3 regions of the Humibacter soli genome follow, and region 3 is predicted to be linked to each of the others. Evidence: predicted binding sites of a transcription regulator. Region 3 holds the regulator's gene; each other region holds the start of a gene.

Region 1 (5,919 bases), 460 kb from region 3:
GCGCGCGGTCTCTCCGCGCACGGCACGAGGGCTCCGCGCGACAACGACAAGTTCATCGGGGTCTTCAAGGGGCAGCGTGTCGACGCCGGGATAGCGCGTCGGGTGCGCAACGCCAAGGGCAGACTCGACGAGCTCGAACGCGACCAGGTGCGCAAGCCGCTTGCGCTGCTGAGCTTTGCGGGCATCCCGAGCGGATCGCACGCCCTCGAGGAGTCGGCAGGCACGCTGGTGCAGGTGACGGATGCCCGAGTCGACGGCCGGCTGCACGTCGATCGCCTGCGGGTCGAACCCGACTCGCGGCTGCTGGTCACCGGTCGGAACGGCGCGGGAAAGTCCACGCTGCTCGGGCTGCTGGCGGGCACCCTCGCGCCGGATGATGGAACTGTTGCTCGACGCAAGGCGCTCCGGGTCGGGCTGCTGGAACAAGACGTGCGGTTCGCCGATCCCACGGCGACACCCCGGTCGCTCTACGTGTCGGCGATGGGGGAGCGGAGGGCCGAACAGCTCCCGCTGACCTCGCTGGGTCTGCTGGCACCGCGCGACCTCGATCGTCCGGTCGGCTCGCTCTCGGTGGGCCAGCAGCGCAGGTTCGCACTGGCGCTGATCATCGCGAAGCCACCGCACGTGTTCCTGCTCGACGAGCCGACGAACCACCTCTCGTTGTCGCTCGCGGGCGAGCTGGAGGATGCCCTCGGCGGCTACCCGGGAGCGGTGGTGGTCGCCAGCCACGATCGCTGGCTGCGTCGCAGGTGGTCAGGAGACGAACTGCGGTTGCCCTGAGCGTCCGTTAACCTTCCCGTTCCCATCGTGTCGGCCACCGTTCGCCCGGTGCCGCCACGGTGGGCGCGTGCTGAAAAGATTCTCAGGTTTACTCGCCCTCACAGCAGGCCCGGCCCTTGTGCTCGCCGGGTTACTCGCCGTCCCGGCAGCCGCATCGGCCACCGAGAGCACCAGCCCGCTCCGCATCAATGAGATCGAGACCAACGGAACCCCCGACTGGGTCGAACTCATCAACACCAGCGCGGATGCCTTCGACGCCTCCGGCTATGTGCTGACCGGCCGAGAGAATGCGGTCACATACACGGTTCCCTCCGGAACGGTCATCCAGCCCGGTGCCGTCTTCTTGGAGGACGACGCTGACTTCAAACTCAAGAAGAGTGACCTGCTGAGCCTGTATGAGCCCGACGGCACAACGCTGGCCGACTCCTATGAGTGGGGAGACTTCCACCTCGACTCGTACGGCAGGATTCCGAACGGCACCGGCGACTTCGTGCAGCAGGCTGCACCGTCGCCGAATGAGCTCAACCCTGATCCCAGCACTCCCGGGGACGGCAACCCCGGTGACGGCAACCCCGGTGGCGACATCTCGTATCAGGCGGTGAAGATCAACGAGGTCAGCTCCGACAGTGACAACTACGAGCTGGTGAATACGGGAGACAGCGACATCGACGTCTCCACGTGGACTCAGACCGACAGCGGGCACACGCCCGGTCCGATCGATGCTCCCAACGGCACGACCGTCCCAGCACACGGCTACCTCGTGCTCGCCTCCAACCAGGGTCTCAGCGCCGGCGGCGACGCCGTCAGGCTCTACCTCGCGGATGGCACGACACTCGTCGACCAGGTGAGCTGGGGAAACAACGACGCGGAGCCCGGCACCTGGTCGAGCTGCCTCGACGCCACCGACACCTTCGTTCACACCGCGACGTCCAGCTTCGGCGAGTCCAACGCCACGGCATGCGCAGGCGAGATCATTCCGCCGAGCACTCCGGACAACGGCGGTCAGGTCCCCTGCCAGACCGAGGCTCCCAGCGGCAGCGGCCCAGCGATCCCCGGCGGCGTCGTGTGGCCGGGCAGCCAGGACTGGAAGGTCGCTGACAACGAGTGCGAGTTCGTGACTCCGCTCTCCGGTCAGGACGTCTCGGGCCTCGACATCGACCCGGCGACCCCGAACGTGATGTGGGCGGCGAAGAACAAGAGCCACATCTACCGCCTCGTGAAGGATGGCGACCTGTGGGTCCCCGACGCCACCAACGGTTGGAGCAGCGGCAAGGACATCGTGTTCCCGAGCGGCAGCGGGCAGCCGGATGCCGAGGGCATCAGCGTCGGACCGGATGGCTACCTCTACGTGACGACCGAGCGCGACAACACCGCGAGCGGCGTTCCGCTCGACAGTGTGCTGCGCGTCGACCCGAACGAGCAGGGCGTCGTGCTGCACCCGACCACGCAGTGGGTCCTGACCGGCGACCTCGCCGACGCGATCGACATCTCGGGCAGTGCCGACTCGAACCTCGGATTCGAGGGGATCACCTGGGTGCCCGACTCGTACCTCACGACGAACGGCTTCGTCGACCAGAGCACCCACAAGGCCTATGACCCCGCCGATTACCCGGGGCACGGCGACGGGCTGTACTTCCTCGCACTGGAGAAGAATGGTCACCTGTACGCCTACGCCCTGAACAGCGACGGCACGTTCCACCGCATCGCAGCGATCGACACCGGCATGCCGGCGATCGCCGACACTCAGTGGGACCCCGACGCCCAGCGTGTCTGGGCGGTCGCCGACAACACCTCGGCCGGCTCCACCACGTTGCTGAAGATCAATGACACCGGATCCTTCGCGGTCGACAAGATCTACAACCGGCCGACCGGGCTCCCGGACTACAACCTGGAGGGCTTCGCGCTCGAGCCGAACACGACCTGCGTCGACGGACAGAAGGGTGTCATCCGGTCGGACGACGGTAACAACGGCGGCCACTCGCTGTGGGCGGGCACGATCGACTGCGATCTGAACCTCGGGTCGCAGGGACCGGGTACGCCTGCGGGGACGACCTCGAGCGTGACCGCGACGCCGTCCACGGTTCAGGCCGGCGGGACGATCACCATCGATGCGACGGGGTTGGATGCCGGAACGACGTACTCGGTCATCCTGCACTCCGACCCGGTCACGATCGGTGGCGCGGCGGCCGACGCCGACGGCAACCTGACGCTGACCGCGACGGTTCCCGCCGACACGACACCCGGTGCGCACACGCTCATCGTCGCGACGGCGGCCGACCCGGCCACGGTGGTCGCGAGCACCGGTGTGACCGTGACGGCGGCGTCAGCTGCAGCTGGCTCTGGCGACCCCGCGGGCGGCACGACGAGCGGAAGCACGACGAGCGATGACAGCCTCGCCTCGACGGGTTCCGACTCGCTGCCGTGGGTCGCGATCGCCGCACCTCTGCTGCTGCTCGGCGCCGGCCTGATGCTGGCCCGTCGTCTGCGGGCTCGTCGCAACGACGCCTAGCCGATAACGCGAACACATCGCGGCCCTCTCGCTTCGGCGGGCAGGGCCGCGATGCTGTTTCATGGATGTCACTGTGGACATGTCGACGATGAATACTAACTGGTGTTTGACGATCACTAGAAAAAATGTTCGAATGAGGACATGAGGTGGAGCGGTCAGGAGATCTCGGTGGAGCAGGCGGATGCCCTGCCCGGCCTCGCCAAGCTGAACAACCTCGTCCGCTCCGTTCGCACGCCTGAGTTCGCGGGTGTCACGTTCCACGAGGTGCTCGCAAAATCAGCGTTGAACAAGGTGCCAGGTGGCGGCGGAGCCCTTCCCTTCGGCTGGACCATCAACCCCTATAGGGGCTGCAGTCATGCCTGTGCCTACTGCCTGACACCGGACACCCTGATCCTCATGGCTGATGGCCGGCAAAAGCCACTGGCGTCGGTGCGCGTCGGTGATCTCGTGATGGGAACTCGGCAGGCTGGCGGACATCGTCGTTACACCTCGTCTCGCGTGCTCGCTCGTTGGAATACGCACAAACGAGCCCATCGGGTGACTCTTGCAGACGGAACAGAGATCGTGGCGAGCGGCGACCACCGATTCCTGACCGAACGCGGGTGGAAGCACGTCACAGGTTCGATGGTTGGGCGTCACCGGCGTCCCTATCTGACCACGAACAATTCGCTCATGGGCTTCGGCATGGGAGGCGCGTCGGCGGCTCGCGTTGGCGATGTGGACAGCAGCGCGTATCGCCGCGGATACCTCACCGGGATGATCCGCGGTGACGGCAGGATGATCGCCAGGGACTACGTGCGAAGGAGCGGAACGATCAACCGTGTGCGGTACTTCCGTCTCGCGCGGGCGGATGACGAAGCGCTCGACAGATCACGCGAGTACCTCTCACGGGAAGGCATCGGTACAACTACTCGACCATTTGCTGTCGCCACGACCACGCGGCGGCAGATGGCGGCGATTCACTGCAACAGGCAGGGGAGCTTCGATGCGATCAGCGCTCTGATCGACTGGCCCGCTGATGCGGGCGATGAGTGGAGTCGCGGTTACCTCGCTGGGGTCTTCGATGCCGAGGGAAGCTGCTCGCGCGGTGTGCTGCGTATCTCGAACAAGTCTGAGCCGATACTTGCCCACATCGAAACGGCGCTCGAACGATTCGGAATCACGTATGTCCGGGAAGCCCCTCGCGACAACGGCGTCGTGTGTATACGGGTCACGGGCGGGCTGGCGATGCGCTCCCGTTTCTTCGATCTGGTGGTACCAGCGATCTCGAGGAAGGTGCAATTCGCCGGCCTTGCGATCACATCCGATGCCGACCTGCGCGTGACATCCATCGAAGATCTCGGCGTCGATCTCGACATGATCGACATCACGACGGAGACAGGCGACTTCATCGCGAACGGCGTTGTGAGCCACAACTGCTTCGCCCGCCCGACGCACCGCTACCTCGAGCTCAACATGGGGACCGACTTCGACCGCGAGATCATCGTGAAGGTCAACGTCGCCGAGGTGCTGCGCAAGGAACTGGCCAAGCCGAGCTGGGCCAGACATCCCGTGGCGCTCGGCACCAACACAGATCCGTACCAGCGTGCCGAGGGACGCTATGCGCTCATGCCGCAGATCATCTCGGCGCTCGCCGACTCAGGAACGCCCTTCAGCATCCTCACCAAGGGCACCCTGCTACGGCGCGACCTCGACCTCATTGCGGATTCCGCCACACGCGTTCCCGTTGACCTGGCCATGTCCATCGCGGTCTACGACGACGAACTGCAGAAATCAGTAGAGCCCGGCACTCCGAGCACGAAGGCCAGGCTCGAGACGGTGCGCGCCGTACGTGAACACGGTCTGGAGTGCTCCGTGTTCATGATGCCGATCCTCCCGTATCTCACCGATTCGCGAGCGCATCTCGACGCTGCGCTGACCGCGGCCAAGGATGCCGGTGCCTCATCCGTTCTCTACACCGCACTGCACCTCAAGCCGGGCGTCAAGCAGTGGTTCATGCTGTGGCTCGAGCGCGAGCATCCAGAACTCGTGCCGAAATACGAGGCGATGTATGCGACTAAGACCTATGCGCCGAAGGAGTATCGCGCGTGGCTGGCGGCTCGCATCAAACCGCTGATCGCCGCGCACGGACTGCTTCGAGGTGAAGAAGACCCGGTGACGGGCGGCGTCCGGTCGGCAGCGCTGAACGCGATGCGTGACGGCGAGGGTGAGCGAGTGCGTATGCTTGCGGAGCCTCCGCCCGCGCCTGTCGCCCCCGAGGAGCGCCTGACCCTCTTCTGAGCAATGCGGGCTGCCTCCTTGGAGCTCTCCGGGGTCGCCCGCCCTGCCGCCCTGATCGGGGTACACGAAGGGGGTACGGGTCGCGACCGCGTCGTGCCATAATCTGGTCGATGTCTCTCGGGATGCCTGCACAGGTCGCACGTGAAGCCGGGAACCGTGCGATCGCGACGTCGACGCAGGTCGGGGCGCTGATCTGCCTTGGCGCGGCTTTCATCTCCGTGCTGGCGCCGGGATTCTTCCTCATCGGGGGAGTGCAGTGGTGGGCGGCCGGCATACTGCTGCCGATGGCGGCTCTGGTCATCGTCGTGATGGTGACGGAGAGCAAGCTTGCGATGCTCGCCTACGTCGTC
Region 2 (5,919 bases), 290 kb from region 3:
AGGATCGGGTTCCGGCGAAAGTTCGCCGCATATGTCGCACTGACGAAGCCCAGGGTCATGGAGCTTCTGCTCGTCACGACCATCCCGGTGATGTTCCTGGCGCAGGGCGGCGTGCCGAACCTCTGGCTCATTGCGGCGACGGTCATCGGCGGTGCGATGAGCGCCGGATCCGCGGCTGCGTTCAACTGCTACATCGACCGCGACATCGACAAGGTGATGGCGCGCACGAAGAACCGCCCGCTCGTCACCGGTGAGCTCACTCCTCGTGAGGCCTACGTCTTCTCGTGGACGCTGGCCGTCGCGTCGACCGTGTGGCTCTACCTCACGACCAACTGGCTGGCCGCTCTGCTGTCGGTGGGCGCCATCCTCTTCTACGTCTTCGTCTACACGCTGTGGCTCAAGCGCCGCACGCAGCAGAACATCATCTGGGGCGGAATCGCCGGATGCTTCCCCGTGCTGATCGGGTGGGCAGCCGTCACCGGGTCGCTCGATTGGACCCCGTTCATCCTGTTCGGTGTCGTGTTCCTGTGGACTCCGCCGCACTACTGGCCGCTCTCGATGAAGTACCGCGATGACTACAAGTCCGTCGGCGTACCGATGCTGGGCGTGACGCGGGGTCGTGCGGCCGTTGGTCTGCAGGTCATCCTCTACGCGTGGGCGACGGTGGCGTGCTCGCTGCTGCTCATCCCTGTCGCGCACATGGGGCTCGTGTACACGCTCACCGCGCTGGTCGCCGGCATCTGGTTCATCTACGAGACGCACCGGCTGTACTCGTTGGCCATCCGTCACGAGAACCCGTCGCCGATGCGCGTCTTCCACGGCTCGATCACCTACCTGTCGGTGCTGTTCCTCGCGATCGCCATCGACCCGCTCCTCCCGTTCTAGTCATGGCTCTGCGCACCCCCCTCGGCTGGCTCGCCGACCGCTACACCCTTTCGCCGCGTTCCCTGCGATGGGCGACGACGGCATCGCTCATCGTGAGCATCCTGATCGTGCTCGGCGGCGGCATCGTGCGCGTGACGGGCTCAGGACTCGGATGCCCCACCTGGCCCACCTGCGATGCCAGCTCCCTCGCACCGACGCCCGCCCTCGGGGTCCACGCTGTCATCGAGTTCTCGAACCGCATGCTCACGACCGTCCTGTGCCTTGCGGTCGCATGGGTGATCATCGCCGCGCGTCTGCAGAAGCCGCGTGTTCGCAGCATCACGCGTCTTGCCTGGTCGCAGTTCTGGCTCGTCGTCGCCAACGCGATCGCGGGTGGAATCAGCGTGTGGACGGGGCTGAACCCGTATGTCGTCGCCTTCCACTTCCTGATGGCGATGGCCCTGCTCACCACGTCGACGCTGACCTGGCACCGTGTGCACGAGAAGGCGGTCACCGCCGAGTCCCTCGCGCGCATCACGAAGGCTGCAAGGGCTCTGAGCTGGACGCTCGCGTCCCTCACAGCCGTTCTCATCGTTGCCGGCACGCTGGTCTCCGGGTCGGGGCCGCACTCCGGTGATTCGGCGGATGTGCCGCGCATGGGCTTCGACTGGATCGACATCACCGTCGTGCACGCGACGCTCGGTGTCGCGACCCTCGTCGTGGCGATCGCCCTCGTCGTCGTGCTGTGGCGGTCGCGTGCGACGCTGCCGCTCATGCGCACTCTCGTGTTCCTCGGAGTCGTGCTCGTGCAGGGCATCGTCGGGACCGTGCAGGCGCTCACCGCGTTGCCCGAGCTGCTCGTGGCCATCCACCTGCTGCTCGCCGCACTCGTCTGGGTCGGTGTGCTTCGGGTGCTGCTCGACGTGAATCCCGGGCTCTTCCCGAGCGTGCACACCACGCCGGCCAATGCTGAGTCATCGGCATCTCGTGCGTCGGCGCCCTCGTCCGAGTCGCTGGCGGGACGCGCCAGCTGAGCTCGGCTGATCCACCCCAAGCCGATCCGCTGGTCTCCGTTCTTCATGCAGCATGTAGGGCCTTCGGCAGCTCGAACCGAGCCCGACCACCGAGGCGGGGCGTTCGTGACGCATCGACGTCGGGTGGCGGGATGAACCAGACTTCGCCATCGACCACGCGGATAGCCCAGTCGTCTTGATGTATCCGTGCATGGCACGGTGGACACAGCAGCACCCCGTTGTTCAGATCTGTCGGCCCCGCATCACGCATCCACCACTTGATGTGGTGCGCTTCGGTGTACGCGACCGAAAGGCCACAGCACGCGCATCCGCCGTCTCGCTCGGACAGCGCGATGCGTTGCGCCACGCTGAACCCACGCGCAGTCCGCCCGAGGTCGAGCGGAAGGCTCTCGGTACCCAAGACTGCGGGGATGATGTCGGCCGAAGCGGCCAGGCGACGGATCGTTCCCGCTGAGAGGGGGTGATCGAGACCGTCGACGGTGCCGTGACCGAGACCCTCCGTCAGAGCGGAGAGATCCACCCGCACCACCATCGCGGTCGAACCTGTCGTCGGTACCCGCTCACACCCGAGGGCGTGCCTCGCGATCATCGCCAATGCGTCTGCCTGCATCTGCGGCATGCTTCGGGCGTCATCGATCACGGAGCCGTCGATCACGGAGCTGTCGATCGCTGCGCCGTCGGGCTCGTCGACACGCTTCCGCGCCGCACGAATGTCGTGGGTCACGATCGCCTCGATCGCCGCCCTCACCGGCGCTGCGGTCGCGGGATCGAGCCTGGCGATCAGACGGATCATGCCGTTCACATCGTTGCGGATGGTCAGCGAGCGGTCCGCCCGTTGCTCGGCCTCGCGTGGTTCGACGCCATCCTGGTCGAGTCGAGCTTCGGCTTCTCGGATGATACGAAGCAGAAGATCGAAGGGTAGTTCGGCTGCGCGCTCTGCGAGTACCTTCTCGATGCGATCGGCGTGCGCCGAGTCGGCGCGTGGCGCAACCCTGCGAAGCATTGTCGTGATCGCCGCCGCCGCGTCGATACTGATGACCCCGGCAGCCAGTGCTGCCGCCACGTGAGGATGCTGCGCCGGAAGCTGTTCGCCGGTCAGCCCTCGTCGTGGCGACGTCTCGGTGCCGACGGTGATCAGTCGAGCCGCTTCGGACGCCCGGCCGCCTGTCGAGGCTGCGATCAGCTGAGCCGGGTTCATGAATCCGCGCTTCTTCGCGAGCCCGTCACGTCCGAGTTCAACGGGGGAGCGCTTGGCCACCTCAGCTGCCACCCGCGCGAGCAACGCCTGCGCATCGCGCACGAGTCGGGCCAACGTATCCGTCGTTGCGAGCAACTCGCCATCTGACATCCCCGCGACGACGGCTGCTGCATACGGCTCACCAGGATCGTTCATACCCGCCGCCCCTCGAATACCGGTGGCCGCGGACCACACCGCGCACACCGCGTCGAAGTCTCTCGACAGATGGGATAGCGGGCTGTTCATGTCTCCGATCCTGCCAGCAGCCACCGACATTTCTTCGACAGTTATCGACACCGTGGACGATTCGAATCGATGATCTGTTCGAGCTCAAGATGCATCGCCGGGCACGGCCGACCTATGCTTCGAGCGTGGGCACCGTCTTCGTCGAATGGCATTTCTTCTCGGTCGTCGACGCAGACGACCCGACACCGAATTACGCCGCCGTAGAGCCGGACGGAGCGAACTGGTTCCTCGGGTCGCGCGAGCGAGAGCTGAGGGTCTTCACCGGCATTGCCCTCGGCGAACTAGAGATTCCCGTCATCGTCCTCGACGGGCCTCCGATCGACGATGTCGTGGGCGAATGGGATGAGACCGGGGAAGCAACCCTCAACGTGCCGAGCGGAAGGTTGAGGGTAAACGGACCTGCCGATCTGGGCGACACCTACGAGATTCGGCCGGGGTGGGTACGCATCCGTATCCATCGAACCCGTGATGACGCCATCTGGGATCTCGTGGTCGACCATCCGGACGGTGAGCGATACGCGATCGAGGCGTGGCCCACCGACGTGCCGCCGGAGGTCCGCGATTCGGATCGCGTTCCGGTCAAACGTGGAGTCTTCGCAAGTTCGGGTGGGAGCCGCGGCGCGGACGATCTGAACTCGCCCGAAGCACTGGCGCGTCGAGACAACCTGCTCAGGCATTCGCGTCCTGGAAGCACCCTCACCTAGACGCCCGCACCCCGCCGTTTTGGCGTCGCGCCGGCCCGCTGACAGAGTGGACCCCGATGAGCACCAGCATCGGCACCGCAGCGAGGACGCTCGCGCTCATCCTGATCTGCGCCCTCGTCACGGTGCCGCTCTGGCCGACGATCGCGGCCGCGTTCCGGCCCGCATACCCCGGAGCGCCAGGGGGACCGCTCGCGGGGCTCATCGCGACGTTCCAGAACACGCCCGCGCTCACCTGGCTGGGCAACAGCCTGCTGGTCGCAACGTCGACCACCGTCGTCGCCATCGCGATCGCCGCTCCGGCCGCCTACGCCATCTCACGTGCACGCGGCCGGCTCATCTCCGGCTACTCGGTCGTGCTGTTCGTCGTGCAGTCGCTGCCGGTCATCGTGCTGGTCATCCCGCTGTTCGTGCTGTTCGCAGGCGCGGGTCTCGTCGACTCGCTCGGCGGCCTGACGCTCATCTACATCGGCCTCGCGGTCGCCGTCGCCGTCTGGATGCTCACCGCGTACATCGACACCATCCCGGTCAGGCTCGAGGAGTCGGCGTGGCTCGATGGATGCTCCGTGCTGGGCGGCTTCGTGCGCATCGTGCTGCCTGGCTGCTGGCCGGGGATCATCTCGACGGCGATCTACTGCTTCCTGCTCACCTGGAACGACTACCTCGTCGCCACCGTGTTCATCAAGAGCAACAACCTGTACACGCTCCCGATCGGCCTGCAGGCGGCACGCACTCCTGGGCTCATCCTCGTGATCGTGCTGCCACCGTTGCTGCTCTTCGGCCTGTTGCACCGGTATTTCTCGCTCGGCGGAATCGCCGGTGCGCTGAGCGATCGTTGAGCCCGCATCCACCTTTGTCGCGCCCGGCCCTATACAATTGCAGGGTTCAGGAGTGCATCGTCGGCACTCGCAAGCCATCCGCACAATCTGGCCTCGGTGTCATCGACCCGCGATGACACGATTCGAGGCTCGGAGCCGGTCTGAAGCCGGTCACGGGCGGCAAGAAAAACGAGGTGTTCACAATGTCAGACGTTCTCATCGACCGTCCAGAACTCGCCGGCCTCGGCCAGTACGAGTTCGGCTGGGCCGATTCAGACGCAGCAGGGGCCAGCGCCCGGCGCGGACTATCCGACGAGGTGGTGCGCGATATCTCCGGTCTCAAGAACGAGCCGGAATGGATGCTCCAGCGTCGTCTCAAGGCGCTGTCGATGTTCCAACGCAAGCCCATGCCCACCTGGGGCGCCGATCTCTCCGAGATCGACTTCGACAACATCAAGTACTTCGTGCGTTCGACCGAGAAGCAGGCCCAGACCTGGGATGACCTGCCGGAGGACATCAAGAACACGTACGAGAAGCTCGGCATCCCCGAGGCGGAGCGCCAGCGCCTCGTCGGCGGCGTCGCCGCACAGTACGAGTCCGAGGTGGTCTACCACCAGATCCGCGAGGACCTCGAGGCGCAGGGTGTCATCTTCATGGACACCGACACCGCACTTCGCGAGCACCCCGAGTTCTTCGAGGAGTACTTCGGCACGGTCATCCCCGCAGGTGACAACAAGTTCGCGGCGCTCAACACGGCTGTCTGGTCCGGCGGGTCGTTCGTCTACGTGCCGAAGGGCGTGCACGTCGAGATTCCGCTGCAGGCCTACTTCCGCATCAACACCGAGAACATGGGCCAGTTCGAGCGAACGCTCATCATCGCCGACGAAGACGCCTACGTGCACTACATCGAGGGCTGTACCGCCCCGATCTACAAGTCGGACTCGCTGCACTCCGCAGTCGTCGAGATCATCGTGAAGAAGGGCGCCCGCGTGCGCTACACGACGATCCAGAACTGGTCG
Region 3 (5,919 bases):
GAGCTCCGCCATCGCGTCCAGGAAGATGCCGGTCTCCTCCACTGTGCCTGCACTCACGCGGAGGTGGTTCGGAATGCCGACGTCACGGATGAGGATGCCGCGCTCCTTGAGCGCGAGGAACAACGCGTGCGGGTCATCCACCCCGCCGAACAGCACGAAGTTGCTGCCGGAGTCGTGCACCGTGTACCCGAGCGCGGCGAGCACCGCCGAGATGCGATCGCGCTGCTCCACGATGTCGTGCACGGTCGCGAGCATCTCGCCGGCGTGACGGAGTGCGGCGATCGCGGCCGCTTGGGTGAGAGCGGAGAGGTGGTACGGAAGGCGCACGAGGCGCAAGGCGTCGGCGACGGCCGGGTCGGCGGCGAGGTAGCCGAGGCGCACCCCGGCGAATGCAAACGCCTTGCTCATGGTGCGCGACACGATCAGTCGCTCGCGACCGGGCAGCAGAGTCAGCGCGCTCGGGGCATCCTGAGGCATGAACTCCGCGTAGGCCTCGTCGACGACCACGATGCCCGGGGTAGCGTCGTACACGGCCTCGACGACATCGAGACCCAGCGGTGTGCCCGTCGGGTTGTTGGGAGCGCACAGGATGACCACATCTGGCCGCCTCTCGGAGACGACGCGTGCCGCGTGCTCCTGGGTGACGACGAAGTCTGCGTCACGATCCGCGGCGATCCAGCCCGTTCCCGTTCCGGATGCGAGGAGCGGATACATCGAATAGGTGGGGGCGAAGCCGAGCGCGGTGCGCCCAGGTCCCCCGAAGGCCTGCAGGATCTGCTGCAGCACCTCGTTCGATCCGTTCGCCGCCCAGATGTTCGATGCGTCGAGCCCGTGGCCCAGGTACCCGGCAAGTGACTCGCGGAGTTCCGTGAACTCGCGATCGGGGTACCGGTTCGCCTCCTTCAAAGCCTCGGCGACCGATGCCAGTACGTCGGCTACAACGTCGTCGGGGATCGGATGCGTGTTCTCGTTCACGTTCAGCGCCACCGGCACAGGAGCCTGCGGCGCGCCGTAAGGAGTCTTTCCGCGCAGATCGTCGCGGATCGGAAGGTCGGAGAACGAAGTCACCCGTCAATGCTAGGGGCGACGCGGCCATGGGCCGACGCGGCTAAAGGGTGACGCGAAAGCCGACGGGCTACGCCATGCCCACCCACGCGCTACCATGCTTGCCCGTGCGACACCATGGTCGACCGGGCGTCACCGTCAGTGCGAGGTGCTGTCGTACTGGTGCGGAATGGCCAGCCTCTGACCAGCCTGCACGACGCTGGAGGACAACCCGTTGAGGTCGATGATGGCGCCGATCACATCGCGCGGATCGCTCGCCGGCGAGATGCGACGGGCTATCGACCAGAGCGAGTCTCCTGGCTGCACCGTGATGTGACGGAACGACGCCGAGTAGGAGGAGTTCGTGCCCGCCTCTGCCGCATTGTTCGCGGCGACGACACCTCCGACGACCAGGGCGGGCAGCACGACGAGTGCTGCGAGAACGACGCGACCACGGCGGGTCAGGCGGGTGCGCACTCGCGTCATGCCGGTGCGATGCATAGCAACCCCGATGGTTGTCATGGCTTCTCCTCCTGAGAATCGAACTCGTGTTCCGAATCTATCTTCGATTTCGACGTATTTCAAGGCTATGTTCGTATTTGGGTGCGACTGATCGTCAACACGCTCGAACAAAGCGGCCGATTCGGGCCGTTTGCCAGATAGAGTTTCGATCGTCACGTAGGAACTGAATCACCCACCACCGACATTCGGGCGAGCAGGTGCTCGAACCGCAGTGAAACGAGAGGACGAGCACGTGAGCGAGACCGAGGGCACCGGAAGCCCGCGCACGACGCGCACCGCCGCGGAGAAGCCGCGCACGCGCCGCCGCAAGAACCTCAGCGAGAAGCAGCGCGCCATTCTCGAGGTGATCCAGAGCTCCGTCAGCAAGCGCGGATATCCGCCGAGCATGCGCGAGATCGGCGATGCCGTGAACCTCGCCTCGCTCTCCAGCGTGGCTCACCAGCTGAACCAGCTCGAGCTCAGCGGCTACCTTCGCCGCGACCCCAACCGTCCCCGTGCCCTCGAAGTGCTCATCGACCTGCCGGCGGCAACGGGCAGATCGGATGCTGCCGACTTCGAGACCTCCGTTCCGGTGGGCGACGCCACGATGGTGCCGCTCGTCGGCCGTATCGCCGCCGGGGTGCCGATCACCGCCGAGCAACAGATCGAAGAGGTCTTCCCTCTCCCCCGTCAGCTCGTCGGCAACGGCGAGCTCTTCATGCTGAAGGTGCAGGGCGAGTCGATGATCGACGCGGCCATCTGCGACGGCGACTGGGTGGTCGTTCGGCAACAGAAGACGGCGGAGAACGGCGACATCGTCGCCGCCATGCTCGACGGCGAGGCGACGGTGAAGGTCTTCAGGCAGCGCGACGGCCACACCTGGCTTCTCCCCCGCAACTCCGCCTACGAGCCGATCCTCGGCGACTTCGCCGAGGTCGTCGGCAAGGTGGTCGCGGTGCTGCGCACGGTCTGATCCCGGCGCGACGGATGTACGACGCCATCTTTCTGAACGGCTCGGTCGGCGTCGGAAAGACCACGGTCGCCGAGGCAGTGGCAGACGCACTGGCCGAGCGCGGATTCGTCTCAGCGTTCATCGATGTCGATGCGCTCCGCCGGCGACGACCGTCACTGCCCGAGGATCCGTGGCAGAACGAGCTGGCGTTGAGCAATCTCCGCTCCGTGGCGGCGAACTATCGGGCCGACGGAGTACGGGTGATCGTCACTGCTGGCGTCATCGAATCCGCCGTCGAGATACCTCGCTACGCCGACGCCCTTGGGGCATCCCGCGCCCTCTTCGTGCGCCTGATCGCCGACCCCGCGCTGGTCGCTGAACGTTTGCATCGACGTCATGAGGATGACCCGGATGGGCTCCGCTGGCACCTCGCACGTCATCCCGAGCTCGACGCCGCACTGGACGACGCCGCGATCCCGCACGACCTGGTGCTCGACACCGGCCTGCTTTCGCCAGCCGAGGTCACCGAGCGCATCACGGAGCGCGCGACATCCTGACCGCTCCGTCTCAACGGTCCTGTTCCGGGCCTCGCTCCGCACCTGTTGCAGCACGAGACCCGGAAAGGCCTCAGGTGGTGCGGCACTAGGCGGTCTGCCTCGCACGCACCGTGCGCGTCGCCTCGATGATGTTCTTCAGCGATGCCACGGTCTCGTCGTAGCCACGGGTCTTCAGGCCGCAGTCCGGATTGATCCACACCTGACGCTCCGGGATGCCCGAGAGTGCCTTGTCGATCAGGTCGGTCACCTCGGCGACCGACGGCACGCGGGGCGAGTGGATGTCGTACACACCCGGCCCGATGCCGTGGTCGAATCCGCTGGCCTTGATGTCGTCGACGACCTCCATGCGGCTGCGCGCCGCCTCGATGCTCGTCACGTCGGCGTCGAGGTTGCGGATGGCGTCGATCACGACACCGAACTCCGAGTAGCAGAGGTGCGTGTGGATCTGTGTCGCATCGCCGACGCCGCTGGTCGCGAGCCGGAACGATCCGACGGACCAGTCGAGGTAGTCGGCCTGGTCCTTCTTCTTCAGCGGAAGCAGCTCGCGCAGCGCCGGCTCGTCGACCTGCACGATGCGGATGCCCGCCGTCTCGAGGTCCGCGATCTCGTCGCGGAGAGCGAGGGCGACCTGCCGCGCCGTGTCGCCGAGCGGCTGGTCGTCGCGCACGAACGACCAGGCAAGGATGGTGACGGGACCGGTGAGCATGCCCTTCACGGGCTTCTGGGTGAGCGACTGCGTATACGTGGACCAGTCGACCGTGATCGGCTTCGGTCGCGAGACGTCGCCCCACAGGATGGAAGGACGCGTGCACCGGCTGCCGTAGGACTGCACCCAGCCGTTCTGCGTCACCGCGAACCCGTCGAGATTCTCGGCGAAGTACTGCACCATGTCGTTGCGCTCCGGCTCGCCGTGCACGATGACATCGATACCGATCTCTTCCTGCAGGTCGACGACCCTCTTGATCTCCGCCTGCATGAGCCCGAGGTACTCGGCCTCGGTGATGACACCCTTCGCGAACTGCGCGCGCGACCTGCGGATGTCGCCGGTCTGCGGGAACGAGCCGATGGTGGTCGTCGGCAGCGTCGGCAGCCCGAGTGCGGCATCCTGCGCGTTCAGCCTGGCCTCGTATGCACCCCTCGCGAAGTCCGCATCGGTGAGAGCAGCCGCGCGCTGACGCACGGCGCCGTCACGCACACCGGGCGCACCCAGGCGGTCCGCGAGGGCTTCGGATGCCTGTGCCAGCTCGTCCTGGATCGCCTCGTGCCCGTCTTCGAGTCCTCGTGCCAGCACCTCGATCTGACCGACCTTCTGGTCCGCGAACGCGAGCCAGGACGCCAGGCGTGCGTCGAGCTCCGGCTCGTCATCCACGTCGTGCGGCACGTGCAGCAGCGACGTCGAGGTCGACGCCGACAGGTTCGGGGACAGGGCGAGCAGCGACTCGAGCTTTCCGAACGCGGACTCGAGGTCGCCGCGCCAGATGTTGTGCCCGTCGATCACGCCGCCGACCACGGTCTTGCCACGCAGCGCCGCCTTTGTGTCCGCGTCCAGTGCCGTCGGCACGTCTCCCCGCACGAGATCGAGGGAGATGGCCTCCACCCTGGTAGCCGCCAGCACGGGCAGTGCGTCGTCGAGGGCGCCGTACGGAGCCGCGACGAAGAGCTGCGGGCGGGCATCCGCCGATCCGAGCACGTCGTATGCCTGCTTCGCCGCGGTGAGGATGTCCGCGCGAGCGTCATCGAGGCTCTCGCTGACGAGCGCGGGCTCGTCGAGCTGCACCCACTCGGCGCCTGCGGCCTTCAGCGACGCCAGCAGCTCCCGGTACACGGGAAGCAGGTCTGCGAGGCGCGAAAGCGGTCGGAACCCCTCAGCTGCGCCGTCCGCCGCCTTGCTCAGCGCAAGGAACGTCACCGGTCCGACGATGACGGGCCGGGTGAGGTAGCCGTCGCGCTTCGCTTCCTCGAACTCAGAGACGAGCCGGTCGGAGGCCAGGCGGAACTCGGTGTCCGGCCCGATCTCCGGCACCAGGTAGTGGTAGTTCGAGTCGAACCACTTGGTCATCTCCAGCGGGGCGTCGTCGCCTGCGCCACGCGCCACCGTGAAGTACCCCGCCAGGTCGACCTTGCCGTTCGCGTCGACGAGCTCGGCGAAGCGCGCCGGGATCGCACCGAACGTGACCGCTGCGTCGAGCACCTGGTCGTAGTAGCTGAAGGACTCGGGAATCGACGAGTCGGCCTTGCCGAGACCGAGCTCAGCGAGGCGAGCCCTCGTCGCTGCGCGCAGGCCGGCTGCGGTCGACTCCAGCTCGTCGGCCGAGATGCTGCCGGCCCAGAAGGCCTCGACAGCCTTCTTGAGCTCGCGGCGTCGCCCGATGCGCGGGTAGCCGATGATCGTTCCGGTGGGAAAGGCGGAGGTCATGCTTGTTCCTTCTGGTGTGTGCTGGCGGAGTCCGTGCCGGCGTGGTCGTAGGCGAGCGCCGACTGGTCGATGAGGCCGCACCGCTCGAGCACGTCGAGGGAGGTGTGCGGCTGGTTGAACGTGTAGAGATGGATGCCCGGTGCGCCGCCCTGCACGAGTCGCTCCGCGAACGCGGCGGCGTGCTCGATGCCGATCTCGCGCCTGCCCTCGTCGGTCGGTTCGACCTCGAGACGGATGGCGAGGTCACTCGGCAGGTCTTCGCCGCTGAGCTCGAGCATTCGCCTGAGGCGTGCAGGGCTCGTGATCGGCATGATGCCGGGCAGGATGGGGAACTCGACGCCCGCAGACCTCGCGCGATCGACGAACGCGAAGTAGTCCGATGCGTGGAAGAACAGCTGGGTGATCGCCAGGTTCGCGCCTGCGGCCTGCTTGGCGAGAAGGGTGTCGAT

What was found. Region 3 encodes LexA, which represses DNA repair genes until DNA is damaged. Its sites were predicted from a motif close to TCGAACANNTGTTCGA; they were not measured.
Region 1: ACYVDN_RS00195 (intein-containing Rv2578c family radical SAM protein) is a predicted target of LexA. The motif match lies at 3,407-3,422, and genes of this name have one in related genera.
Region 2: ACYVDN_RS03705 (HNH endonuclease signature motif containing protein) is a predicted target of LexA. The motif match lies at 3,448-3,463, and genes of this name have one in related genera.

What each region holds. Positions count from the first base shown of each region.
Region 1 covers NZ_BAAGYX010000001.1:38,007-43,925, forward strand. Annotated here, with positions in the region: gene ACYVDN_RS00185 (ABC-F family ATP-binding cassette domain-containing protein) at 1-780, shown strand, start outside; gene ACYVDN_RS00190 (lamin tail domain-containing protein) at 848-3,289, shown strand; gene ACYVDN_RS00195 (intein-containing Rv2578c family radical SAM protein) at 3,431-5,569, shown strand; gene ACYVDN_RS00200 (sensor histidine kinase) at 5,680-5,919, shown strand, end outside.
Region 2 covers NZ_BAAGYX010000001.1:789,720-795,638, reverse strand. Annotated here, with positions in the region: gene ACYVDN_RS03715 (protoheme IX farnesyltransferase) at 1-885, shown strand, start outside; gene ACYVDN_RS03710 (COX15/CtaA family protein) at 888-1,898, shown strand; gene ACYVDN_RS03705 (HNH endonuclease signature motif containing protein) at 1,942-3,291, opposite strand; gene ACYVDN_RS03700 (hypothetical protein) at 3,507-4,085, shown strand; gene ACYVDN_RS03695 (carbohydrate ABC transporter permease) at 4,142-4,921, shown strand; gene sufB (Fe-S cluster assembly protein SufB) at 5,104-5,919, shown strand, end outside.
Region 3 covers NZ_BAAGYX010000001.1:501,679-507,597, reverse strand. Annotated here, with positions in the region: gene ACYVDN_RS02275 (histidinol-phosphate transaminase) at 1-1,068, opposite strand, end outside; gene ACYVDN_RS02270 (LysM peptidoglycan-binding domain-containing protein) at 1,204-1,566, opposite strand; gene lexA (transcriptional repressor LexA) at 1,799-2,518, shown strand; gene ACYVDN_RS02260 (AAA family ATPase) at 2,533-3,054, shown strand; gene metE (5-methyltetrahydropteroyltriglutamate--homocysteine S-methyltransferase) at 3,140-5,470, opposite strand; gene ACYVDN_RS02250 (methylenetetrahydrofolate reductase) at 5,467-5,919, opposite strand, start outside.